Regions from separate parts of the Kitasatospora sp. CB02891 genome, predicted to be linked through region 1. Evidence: riboswitches for the same ligand, from Rfam matches in the RefSeq annotation. Region 1 holds a riboswitch; each other region holds the start of a gene.
What was found. Region 1 has a riboswitch for cyclic di-AMP ahead of CG736_RS33570 (transglycosylase family protein). Riboswitches for the same ligand answer to the same signal wherever they lie in the genome.

Region 1 (3,999 bases):
GCCAGACCTTCGGCGGCACCATGTACGTCGAAGAGATCCTGGACGCGTTCCAGCGCGAAATGATGAACGACGACAGCCTCCAGCCGCTCACCCGGCAGGTCTCCCGGATCCACGTCATCGAGGAGGCCCGACACATCAGCTACGCCCGCGAGGAACTCGTCCGCAAGCGGCTCGGGTTCCTGCAGCGCCGGTGGGAGCAGCTGTTCCTCGGAGTGGTCATCTACTTCGCCACCACCGCGCTGATCCACCCCCGGGTCTACGCCGCCGTCGGCCTCGACCCGAAGGTCGGCAGGGCCGTCGCCCGGGCCAACCCCCACTGGCGCAGCACCAAGATCGAGATGGCCCAGAAGGTGATCGGGGTTCTGGACCGCGCCGGACTGGTCGGCGCCGCCAACCGCTGGCTGCTGCGCGCCGCCGGAGTGATCGCCTGAGCGGGAGTGGGTGGGCACCGGGGACGGGCGACGGCCTCGTCAGGGATTCCGTCGGGGGAGCACCGCGGCGGCCTGCACCGCGGTGGCCTGCACCGCGCCGGGCCGCCGCCCCGAAGTGACGGCGGCCCGGCCGGGCAGTCCTCAGCCCAGGTTCAGCACCTGGCCCGGCCGGATCAGGTCCGGGTTCTCGCCCAGCACCTGCTTGTTGGCGTTGTAGAGCTCGGTCCAGCCGCCGTCCAGCTCGTGGGTGCGGGCGATCTTCGCCAGCGTGTCACCCGGGCCGACGGTGTACGGCTGGGCGGCCGGGGTGCCGGCCGCCGGGGTGTCGGCGGCCGACGGGCTGCTGGTGGGCGGCGTGGACGTGCTCGGCTGCTGCGTGCCGACCGCCTGGCTCGGGTCGGTGTTCGGGGCGGTCGGCGAGGTGGTCGGTGCGGGCGACTGGTTGCCGCCGGTTCCGTTTCCGCCTCCGGTCTCGCCCTGGCCCTGGTCCTGCCCCTGGCCGTTGCCCGTGCCGTTGTTGCTGTTGCCGTTCTCCGTGCCGTTCCCGTTCCCGTGCTCGCTTCCGTTGCCGTTCTTGCCGTCGGAGGGCGTGGTGGGGTTCGGGCTCGGGGCGGTGCTCGGGTCGGTCGGCGGTGCCGGGACGACCGGGGTGGCCGGAGTGGTCGGGACCTGCGCGTCCGGAGTGGTGGTCGGGGACGGTGCAGCGGTCGGCGGCTGCGGGTGCGTCAGCTGCATGTAGCGCTCGTACAGGCTCTGGTGGCTGGTCCAGAACCAGCCGCCGTTCTTCTGGTACCAGTACACGTGGGACACCGGGTCGTAGCCGGGCAGGCCGGAGAAGATCGGGGCGGCGTTCGGGGCGGCGACGGTGCCGTCCGAGGCGGTGTTGGCGGCTGCCGCGCCGCGGGCACCGCGCAGCGCACCCGACTCGTCCGCCGAGTCGTTGGTGTCCACCACGCCGGGGGCGCTGGCCACGCGCAGGTCCGACGAGTCGGCGCACGAGGCCCACGGCTGCGGGCCCTCGGTGGCCAGGATGCGTTCGGCGACCGCGATCTGCTGGCTGCGGGTGGCGCCGTTGGGCAGCTGGGCGTACTGAGTGCCGCCGTAGTCGACCCAGCGCTGGGCGGTGATCTGGAGACCGCCGTACATGCCGTCGCCCGAGTCGAGACTCCAGTTGCCGCCGCTCTCGCAGTCGGCGACCCGGTCCCAGACCGCGCTGGGCGCGGCCTGTGCACCCGTCGCGGTGAGCAGTGGCAGTGCGATGCCGACACCGACGACGCCGGCCGCGGCGATGGCCCGCTCGGCGGCTTTCTCCGCCTGGCTCTGCTTGCGGTGACGCCCGGAACCCGTGAAGAGCATGCTCGATCCTCTCCGCACGCCTGCGAGGTGAGCTGTCGGGTTCGGACCCGGAGGGAGGCCCGGCCGCCGTCTGCCGGTCGGAGCCGGTTCGGGCGACTTCACCCCTAGCCGTGGGGGACGGCGACGTACCTGGTTCCCCCGTCCCCGCCCAGGGTTGTGGTGATCGACCCGGCAACGCGGCGGGCAGGGTTCGGCGTTGCCGCGTGCGGGGCCCGGCGGTGCGGGCCGGACCGAGCCTATTCACTCGAACGGAGCAATCACAAGCTCATCGCGCCGGCATCACGGGCGAGTCACGCCGGTCCGGCCGGGTTCGGACGCGGAGTGCCCGGGCGCGGGCGGGGAGGCGTGGCGGCCGTGCGTGGGCGACCGGTTGGCGGGAGTTCGGAGGCGGGGGAGCGGTCTGATCTGGTGGTCGGGGGATGGGTGGTCGGGGAGCGGTCTGATCGGGCGGTCAGGGGATGGGTGGTCGAGGGGTGGGTGATCGGGCGGTAGGGGGTGGGGTGATCGGATGCGAAAGTCTGACCGATCGGTGGGATTGGAGATCGGGTGGAGGGGAAGGCGGGCGTCCGGGCTCCGGTCGATGAATTTGGCTGAACGTCAACTTGCCTGAGAAACATGGCAGTTGAGGTGAACCAGGGCATTGCCGACCTTGCGGATAAATCATGCGACAGCCCGTTCGGGGGCTCCCTACCATCACGGTGATCGCTGTTCCCCGACCCGCTGTGGAGGTGCCCGTGGCTGCGCTGATTCCCGAAGTGCTCCGGGTGGAGCGCCAGTTCGCCCGTCTGTTCGTCGCCCAGTCGCTGTCCGTACTGGGGGACAGGGTGTCGTTCGTGGCGCTGCCGTTCGCGGTGCTGTCGATCGGCGGGTCAGCTGCCGATGTCGGCCTGGTGGCGGCGGCGGGCTTGCTGCCGATGCTGGTGTTCACGCTGGCCGGCGGCGTGTGGGCGGACCGGATACCGAGACAGCGGATCATGCTGGTCTCCGATCTGGTGCGGTGCGTGGTCCAGACGGCTGTTGCAGTGCTGTTGCTCACCGGGACGGCCCGGGTCGGGGTGCTGGCGGCGCTGATGGTGGTGTTCGGTGTGGCGGACGCTTTCTTCCTGCCCGCCTCCACGGGGCTGCTGCCGCTGCTGGTGCCCAGTGAACGGCTGGGCGAGGCCAATGCGCTGCGCGGGTTCGTCCACTCGGCGGGGCTGGTGGTCGGCCCGGTGCTGGCCGGCGCGCTGGTTGCCGTCGCGGGCCCCGGCGGCGCCCTGCTGGCGGACGCCGCGAGCTTCGCCGCCAGTGCCGCAGTGCTGGCGAGGCTCGGCGCGGTGGGCGGGAGGGCCGTCGCGGAGCGGGCCGAGCGACTCGGGTTCCTGGCCGAACTCCGGGTCGGCTGGCAGCAGGTGCGTCAGCGGTCCTGGGTGTGGTCGAGCATGCTCGTGATCGCGGTCTACCACGTGGTGGTGCTGCCCTCGGTGTTCGTGCTCGGTCCGGTGCTGGCGGATCGCGAGTGGGGCGGGGCCGGTGCCTGGGCCGCGGTGGTCACCGCCTTCGGCCTCGGTGCGATCGTCGGCGACGTGTGTGCCTACCGCCTCAAACCGGCCCGTCCGATGGCGGTGGCGGCCGTCGCGATGGTGGTTGCCTCCTGTCAGGCGCTGATCATCGGATCCGGCGCTCCGGTCGTGGTGATCGCTCTGCTGGAGGCGTGCACCGGAGTCGGCGTCTCCCTGTTCTTCGTGCTGTGGGAGACGTCACTCCAGGTGCACATACCCGAGCAGATGCTGTCCCGGGTCAGCTCCTACGACCACCTGACCGCGGAGGCGCTGATGCCGCTCGGCCTGGTGCTCGCAGGCCCGCTCTCCGACGGGATCGGCGTGCACCGGGCGCTGTTCGGCATGACCGCGCTGGCACTGCCGGCCGGCCTCGTCCTGCTCGCCCTGCCGGCGGTTCGGGGACTGCCTGCACGGCCGGCGACCATCCCTGCATCCACTAATCCATAAAAGATTGGAATATGATCGCCGATGTGCCCCCGCTCGATCGACGCCCGCGGAGCACCGCTCCACGCACCACGTCCCACGTACCACCCGGGAGTCCCCCATGTCCGTCCAGGCCCAGCCCCCACTGCCGCCCCCGGCAGCCACGCCGAGCGCCGCGGCGCGCACCACCCCGGGCGGCCGGCCCGGGGGCCGGCCGATCCGACTCGGGCTGCGCGCCAACCTCGCAC
Region 2 (3,999 bases), on a different contig from region 1:
GGAGGCGACGCACCCCAGGTAGGCGATGTCGTCGGACGGGATCTGCGGGGTGCGGGTGTCGGTGGGGCCGTCCCACCAGTACGCGTCCTCCCAGGTCTGGTGGGAGATGCAGCCGCGGAAGGTGATGCCGTGGCTGTTGTGCGGCACGAACGCGTGGCTGCCGGCGTCGCGGACCACGACGCCCTCGACCACGGTGCCGCGCGAGGTGTCCAGCAGCATGTGGAAGTGCAGCCCGTACCGGCCGAGCACCGGCTCGGTGACGGGCTGCCCGTTCCAGCTCTCCTTCCCGGCGGCGCGCGGTCCGACCCGGCGCAGCGCGGCGTGCCGGAGGTCGGCCGGACGGCTGGACGTCAGGTGGACGTGCGCCCGGCCCTGTTCGGTGCCTTCGACCCGGACGTTGCGGGTCAGGTTGAGCACCTCCGCGCCGAACACCGCACCGCCGCCGGCGCTCACCCGCGGGTGGGCGTGCTGGAGCGGCGCGGTGAGGGTGACGGTCCGGCCGTCGACCCGTTGGACCGTCACCAGGTCGTAGGAGGTGGAGAAGTCCGCGGCGTCGGGCGGGGCAGTCGGGGTGACGGCGAGTTCGTCGCCCGCCTGCCAGCCCTCGGGGTCCGCGGCCAGTCGCACCGTGGTGTCGCCGGCCTTCAACTCGGCGGCGGCGCGCACCCAGGCGGTGCGGGGTGCGCCGTCCAGCCGGAGGTAGCCGCTGCCGGTGACCCACAGGCCGGTGTCGGTGTCGACGACGGTCATGCCGCCGCCCTGGAAGCGGTGTTCGTCGATGTCGGGGAAGCGCAGGATGTGGGTGTGCGCCGGGTCGGGCGTGAGGGCCAGGACGCCACGGACTTCGACGTTGCCCCCGCTCTCCAGCGTCAGCGAGCGGTCCTTGGCGAACACCAGCGAGCCGCCGGCGTCGATCAGCAGCGAGCCGACCCGGGCGTCGGCGTCCAGCACCACCTTGTCGGTGATCCGCACGGCACTCCCCGGCCCGGGCGCCCTGCCGCCCCACCCCTTGGCGTCCGACCACTTCCGTCCGCTCTCGTCCAGCGCCGCCGGGGCCGCCGTCGGCGGCGGGCCCGCCGCCGTCACCGCCGCCCCGGCCAGCGACTGCCGCAGCGCCGCTCCCCCGCCGACCGCCGTCACCGTCCCGACGGCCAGCCAGGTCAGCATCCGCCGCCGCCCCAGCAGCGGCCGCCGGTGCCGCCCGTTCTCCCACTGCTCCACGATGGCCGCCTCCCGAACACCCGCAGGGACTCCGAATCGTCGGGGGCAGCATAGGCGGCGGGCCGGACGGATATCGGCGACTTCGGGGACGGTTAAGCATTCTGACGTATCGTCATTCGTCAGTTCGACAGAAATGTCAGCGGACGGAATTTCACCACCCGTTGCCGACAGTCGGACAGAACGGTTCAAACCACCCGGCCGAGGCGATCGCAAATGCCCCCAAGATGAACAATTGCTCACGAAGCGGCATACCATCCCAAATCGGACACAAGATCACCAATTCCCTGACGGCGCAGCAGTTCTCGGAGCGCGCAGCGGATTTCGCCGGGAATCCCTTGATCGTTTTTTCGGGAGCAGCGGCAGCCGTCACGGAAATTTGCTAATCGTCCTTAAATCCGCTTAATCTCCTGCCCACGTTCGTGGACACACGGACCCAGCTCACCCGGAACGCCGAGTCCTGCCGCCGGGTGTGCCGGCTCATGCGAAACGCACCGCGGCAGGGGCGGGGGAACCAGGTAAGTCGCCCTGGGGCGGTCCTGACGGACCGGTCCGGGGCTAGGGGTGAAGCCGGGCGCACCGAGAGGTGCGCGCGGCCGGGCAACTCCAGCCCGAATCCGACAGCTCACCTCGCAGGCGTGGGAGAGGAACGCATCTTCATGCTGCCCGTCAGCGCCAAGCGCGCCCGCCGTCTGATCGCCACCACCGGTGTCGTGGGCATCGGCCTCACCGTCCCCGGCCTCGCGGCCGGCACCGCCTCCGCCGCGTCGGTGGCCACCTGGGACAAGGTCGCCCAGTGCGAGTCCAGCGGCAACTGGTCCATCAACACCGGCAACGGCTTCTACGGCGGCCTCCAGTTCACCGCCTCCACCTGGGCCGCCTTCGGCGGCACCGCGTTCGCCCCGCGCGCCGACCTGGCCACCAAGGACCAGCAGATCGCCGTCGCCGAGAAGGTGCTGGCCTCGCAGGGCCCCGGCGCCTGGCCGGTGTGCTCGGTCCAGGCCGGTCTGACCAAGGGCGGCGGCGCCCCGCAGGTCGACACCTCCGCGGGCTCCACCGCCGCCAAGCCGTCGCAGGACACCGCGCCGAAGCCGGCCCAGCCGCAGGTCCAGCAGGCCCCGAAGCAGACCCAGCCCCAGCAGCAGCGCCAGCAGGCCCAGCCGCAGGCCCAGCAGGCTCCCCAGGCCTCCGGCAGCTACACCGTGGTGGCGGGCGACTGGCTGTCCGCCATCGCCCAGCGCCAGAACGTCGAGGGCGGCTGGGAGAAGCTGTACGAGCTGAACCGCTCCGTCCTGGCCGAGGGCCCGGACATGATCTACCCGGGTCAGCAGCTGGCGCTCGGCAACGTCGCCGTCGCCCAGGCCCCGGCCAAGCAGTCCGCGCCGGCCGGCAAGTCCTCGTCCAACGGCTCGAACCGGAAGACCGACGCCCCGGCGCCGAGCACCCCGGCCCCGGCCAAGCCGAGCACCCCCGCGAAGCCCGCCGCCACCACCACGACCACCGCCACCACCACCGCCGCCGTCAAGGCGACCGGGTCGAAGGCCGCGGCGATCGACTTCGCGCTGTCCAAGGTCGGCCAGCCGTACATCTACGGCGGCACCGGCAACGGCGGCTGGGACTGCTCGGGCCTGACCCAGGCGGCGTTCCGCCAGGCCGGCATCAGCCTGCCGCGCGTCGCCGCGGACCAGGCCGACTACTCGACCCGGGTCTCGCTGAACAGCCTGCAGCCGGGCGACCTGCTGTTCTGGTCGAACAACGGCGCCAACTCGGGCGTCTACCACGTGGCGATCTACATCGGCGACGGCAAGTACGTCGAGGCCGCCAACCCGAAGTCCGGTGTGCGGACCGAGACCATCGCCAACTGGGCGCCGGACTTCGCCGGTCGGGTCTGACACCCGGAAGCCCCCGCCGCACGCACCGCACGGTGAACGCCGCTGCCCTCGGAGACCCTGGTCGGCTCCGGGGGCAGCGGCCTGTTCTCGGCCGGAAGCGGTGCCGAGACCGGGGAGCGGTGCGATGGCGAAGGTGACGATCACGCTGGAGGCGGACCTCGCGCTGGAGGTGATGATGCGCCTCGGGGTGAGCAGCCCGCAGGACGCGGTGGAGCTGCTGGTGCGCGACTGCCTGTCCACCGGTCGGCGCACCCGGGCGCGGACCGGCGGCAGCCGGGACGGCGAGCGGTTCGCCGGCCCGGCGCCGTCCGTCGAGGAGGGCTGAGCGACCCGGCGGGCGGGGCCGGTCGGCAACCCGTCAAATCCTGTTACTGTCAAGGAACTTACCGTCTAGTAAGTTCGCGGCCGAGTCCCTACCCTGGGCGGACCCCCACCCACCCAAGGGAGTTCGCCGATGGCACACCCCCTCGCCCGGGCCGCCCGCGCCGAGCATCTGCGCGACCGTGCGCCCGTCGAAGTCCTGCGCTCCGACGGCCGGGTCGTCGAAGCCCGCACCCCGCACCTGGTGCCGCCGCCGGACGCCGGCAGCCTCGCCGACCTGCCGTTCCGCAACGCCGAGCAGGCGCCGGACGCCGAGGTGCTGACCAGGCGCCGGCCGGACGGCGGCTGGCAGCAGGTGACGGCCCGGCAGTTCGCCGAGCAGGTGGCGGCGACCGCCCGCGGGCTGATCGCCGCCGGGGTCCGGGCCGGCGGGCGGATCGTCCTGATGTCGCGCACCCGCTACGAGTGGACGCTGCTGGACTTCGCGGCCTGGGCGGCCGGCGCGTCCGTGGTGCCGGTGTACCCGACCTCCGCGATCGAGCAGGCCGAGTGGATCCTCCGCGACTCC
Region 3 (3,999 bases), on a different contig from region 1:
CAGAGGTTAGCGAGTCGGAAGGATCCAGTCCAAACCCTGACAACCTCGAATATTCGACCGCGAATCGGACACCGGAACGAGTGCGGCCCGGCACCCCCTGTGCGGGGTGCCGGGCCGGGCGCTCGAAGGAGCCGTCAGATCCGGACGATCTTGGTGATCGGCATCACGGTGGCGGACTCGTAGCGGACCTGCGCGCCGGTGTGCGGGGCGTGCACGATCTGCCCGTTGCCGACGTACATGCCGACGTGGTGCTGGTCGCCGTAGTAGATGATCAGGTCACCCGGTCGGGCGTTGGCGATGTTGGTGCCGATGTTGGTGCCGGCGCCCGCCTGGGCCTGCGAGGTGCGCGGGATCGACACACCCGCTTGGGCGTACGCCCACTGCATCAGACCGGAGCAGTCGAAGGTGCTCGGGCCGGCCGCGCCGTAGGAGTACCAGCTGCCCAGCTTGGACAGCGCGGCGCTCATCGCGGCGCCCGCGTAGCCGGCCGGGGCCTGCACCGGGGCGGCGAGGCCGGTCCGGGCGGTGTCGCGGGAGGCCCGCTCGGCCTGGCTGCGGGAGGCGTCGGCGGCCTTGGCCTCGGCCGCGGCGAGCTCGTCGCGCTCCTTCTGGGTGAGCGTGTTGAGCAGGTCCTGCGCCTTGGCCAGCTTGGCCTGGACGTCCTCCTTGTCGGCCTGGAGGGCCTTCGTGGTGGTGTCCAGCTCGGCGAGCTTCTGCTCGGCCTCCTTGCGCTGCCCGTCCAGCTTGGCCTGCTCGGCCTTGAAGCTCTTCAGCAGGTCCGCCTGGGTGGCGCCGACCGTGTTGAGCGTGCCGGCCTGCCCGAGGAAGGCGTCCGGGCTGCTGGAGAGCATCAGCTGCATGGTCTGCGAGATGCCGCCGTTGCGGTACTGCTCGGCGGCGATGTTGGCCAGGCTGTCCTGAACGGTGGTCACCTGGTCCTGCTGGCGGGCCAGCTGGTCCTGCAACTGGGTGACCTGCTTCTGCAGGTTCTGCTGCTTCTCGACGGAGGCGTTGAGCGCCTCGGTCTTCACCTCGGCCTGCTCGTTGAGCTGGTCGACCTGCTGCTTGACCTGGTCCTTGGTGGGCGCCGGGTCGGCGTGCGCGCCGGTCTGCGCGGAGAGCGCGACGGCGGTGGCGGCAGCGGCAGTGAGAATCGAGACCCGGGCACGGCCGACGGGCTTGGGACGGCGATGGGACGCCACGAAGGCGGACTCCTTCTTCCTCACACCGCCTACCGGGTGAGCTGACGGGTTCGGGCCGGAAGAGATGCCCTACAGCGCTTCACCGACCGCTGTCGCGGCCGGCCCGGCGCCGATTCACCCCGGGGGAACGTGGTTCCCCGGCTCCGTTCGACAGCACCCCCGCAGGGGTATCCCCGTCGGCGGACCTCGTTCTGACGATCCGCCCGCTGCGTCACGGACTCGGCGGCGACCCCCACCGTCGCCCCCCTTGGGCGATCGACTCTGCGGCGGTCGAACCAAGACCCTAGTAACCGATCCGTGATCGGTTCAAATCCTTGTCCGAAAAAAATCTGAATCTGAGTCAATTTCGATTACGGAAATGACCGAACGTAAGGGATTCGTTGCACAGTGCGCAGCATTTCCCTTCGTTCCATCGAAAAACACAACGCCCGGACGTGTTCGAGATCACAGTGGAATCTCGACCCGTCCGGGCGTGTCACGGCGCGTCAGTTGTCGCCCTCTGGGGCGTATGTCCGGATTGTCGGACCGTCAGACCCGGCGGATGGTGAGGATCGGCAGGGTGTCCGCGGCCATCAGCTTCACCACGTCGCCGGTGCGCGGCGCGTGCACCACCATGCCGTTGCCGACGTACATGCCCACGTGGTGCGCGTCGTTGTAGTAGACCACCAGGTCACCGGGCTGCGCGTTGTGCCAGTCCTTGCCCACGTTGGTGCCCACGCCGGCCTGCGACTGCGAGGTGCGCGGCAGCGAGACGCCGGCCTGCGCGTACGCCCACACCATCAGGCCGGAGCAGTCGAAGGTGCTCGAGCCGGTCGCGCCCCACACGTAGGCCGAGCCGCGCTTGTCGAGCGCCCGCTGCACCGCGACGCCGGCGTAGCCGGCGGCCTTCGGCAGGCTGCCCAGGTCGACCCGGTCGGCGCCGCGCGAGGCTGCGCCGCCGCCGCGCAGGATCGCGGCCCGGTCGGTGGCGGAGAGCTGGCTGAGCAGCTTCTGCGCCTCCTGGAGCTTGCTCTGCACGTCGTTCTTGGCGTCGTTGAGCGCCTGGGTGGAGCTGTCCAGCTCGGCCAGGACGGTCGCCGCCTCCTGCTTCTGCTGGTCCAGCCGGCGCTGCTGGTCCTCCAGCGACTTCAGCGTGGCGGCCTGGGTGCTGGCCGCCTGGTCGAAGGAGGACGCCTGGTCCAGGTACTTGTCCGGGTCGGAGGAGAGCATCAGCTGCATCGACGGGTCGATGCCCGCGTGCCGGTACTGGTCGCCGGCCACCGCCGCCAGCCCGGAGGCCAGCTCGGTCAGCTGCTCCTGGCCGCGGGCCACCTGGTCCTGCAGCTGGTCGGCCTGCTTGCGCAGCTGGTCGGCCTTCTCCTTGGCGCCGTTGTACTTCTCGGCGGCCTGCTCCTGCTCCTCCAGCAGCTTGTCGACCTGCGCCTTGACCTCGTCCTTGTTCGGCTGGGCCGGCGCGGCGTGCGCACTCACCTGGGCCGACAGGGCGACCGCGGTCGCGGCGGCAGCGGTCAGCACGGTCACCCGGGCGCGACTCGGCTGCTTGGGACGGCGGTGGGAGGCCACGGCGGTGCTCCTTCTTCCTGCTGGACTCACCCGATCAGGCGATAGTCCGGAATATAGGTTTGACGCCAGACCCTAGTGAAGTCCCTACCCCCGCGTCCACTCCCGGGGGGCTCCCGAATCGGCTTCTCCGCCCCCTTTCACGACACCGACACACTCCGGACGCTTCAACGCCGCTGACCGCCCGTCAACTCGATCAGCTGCGCGACAGCCGGTTCAGCAGCAGCACCGAGGCCACCGGGCGGGCGCCGGCCTTGCGCACCCCGTCCGCGACCTCCTTGTCGGCGGAGACCACCACCACCGGTCGGCCCTGCGGCTCGGCCCGCACCATGCGGCGGATCAGCTCGTCCGCGGTCTCCCCGGTCCGGCTGAACCGGACCCGCACACCGCGCGGCGGAGCCATGATCACCGGCACGTCCAGGTCCTGGCCGTCGAACACGCAGGTCACCTCGGCCTGGGTCCGCTGGGCCAGCATCGCCAGGCCGCCCAGCAGCCTCAGCCGCTGCTGCTCCAGCGGCAGTTGCGGATAGCCGGTCTTGGTCACGTTGTAGCCGTCCACCACCAGGTGGACCTGCGGGATGGCCAGCAGTTGGTCCAGCAGCGCCGGATCGTCCTCGGCCAGGCCGCGCCGGGCCACGTCGTGCGGCGAGGCCGAGCCGGGCTCCACCGCCTCCACCAGGTCGGCCGGGCGCAGCGCCGTCACCGGCAGTGCCAACTCCCGCTGCAGGCCCTGCGCGGACTGCAGCACGGTGTCCAGCAGCAGCCGCAGCCGCATGTCCTCGACGCTGCGGCCCTCCCGGGCGGTGCGCCGCCCGGTCTCCACCGCGGACTCCAGCTCGGACACCCGGTGCCGCAGCCGGCGGGCCTCCACCTCGGCGGCGCCGCGCTCGGCCGCGGCGGCGGCCCGGGCGGCCTCCAGCTCGGCGGCCAGGCGGCGGCTCTCGGCCTGTGCCCGGCGGGTGTCGGCCTCCAGCGAGCGGACCTTCTTGCGCAGCGAGTCGGCCTCCCGGCGCACCCCCTCGGACTCGGCGCGGTGCCGGTCCAGCTCGGCGCGGGCGGCGGCGCGGGCCTCGGCGAGCTCCTCCTGGAGCTTCTCGACCGTCCGGGCGGCCTCCGCGGCGACGCCCTCGGCGTCCACCCGCTCGGCCTGCTCGCCGGCCTCCTCGACCAGCCGGGCCCAGCCGGTGGGCCGCACCAGGTAGGCGGCGGCCGCCACGTCCATCGGGTCGGCGGCGGC

Region 2: linked by a shared signal. The riboswitch ahead of CG736_RS38605 (transglycosylase family protein) and the one ahead of CG736_RS33570 (transglycosylase family protein) in region 1 are both predicted to bind cyclic di-AMP.
Region 3: linked by a shared signal. The riboswitch ahead of CG736_RS10920 (C40 family peptidase) and the one ahead of CG736_RS33570 (transglycosylase family protein) in region 1 are both predicted to bind cyclic di-AMP.

The regions. Positions count from the first base shown of each region.
Region 1 is NZ_NNBO01000022.1:91,645-95,643, forward strand. It holds gene CG736_RS33565 (diiron oxygenase) at 1-431, shown strand, start outside; gene CG736_RS33570 (transglycosylase family protein) at 573-1,787, opposite strand; cyclic di-AMP (ydaO/yuaA leader) riboswitch at 1,791-1,959, opposite strand; gene CG736_RS33575 (MFS transporter) at 2,522-3,775, shown strand; gene CG736_RS33580 (MFS transporter) at 3,873-3,999, shown strand, end outside.
Region 2 is NZ_NNBO01000006.1:10,304-14,302, forward strand. It holds gene CG736_RS15160 (hypothetical protein) at 1-1,221, opposite strand, end outside; cyclic di-AMP (ydaO/yuaA leader) riboswitch at 1,699-1,870, shown strand; gene CG736_RS38605 (transglycosylase family protein) at 1,857-3,110, shown strand; gene CG736_RS15170 (hypothetical protein) at 3,235-3,435, shown strand; gene CG736_RS15175 (long-chain fatty acid--CoA ligase) at 3,565-3,999, shown strand, end outside.
Region 3 is NZ_NNBO01000003.1:478,540-482,538, reverse strand. It holds gene CG736_RS10920 (C40 family peptidase) at 135-1,202, opposite strand; cyclic di-AMP (ydaO/yuaA leader) riboswitch at 1,213-1,368, opposite strand; gene CG736_RS10915 (C40 family peptidase) at 1,731-2,765, opposite strand; gene CG736_RS10910 (NYN domain-containing protein) at 2,959-3,999, opposite strand, start outside.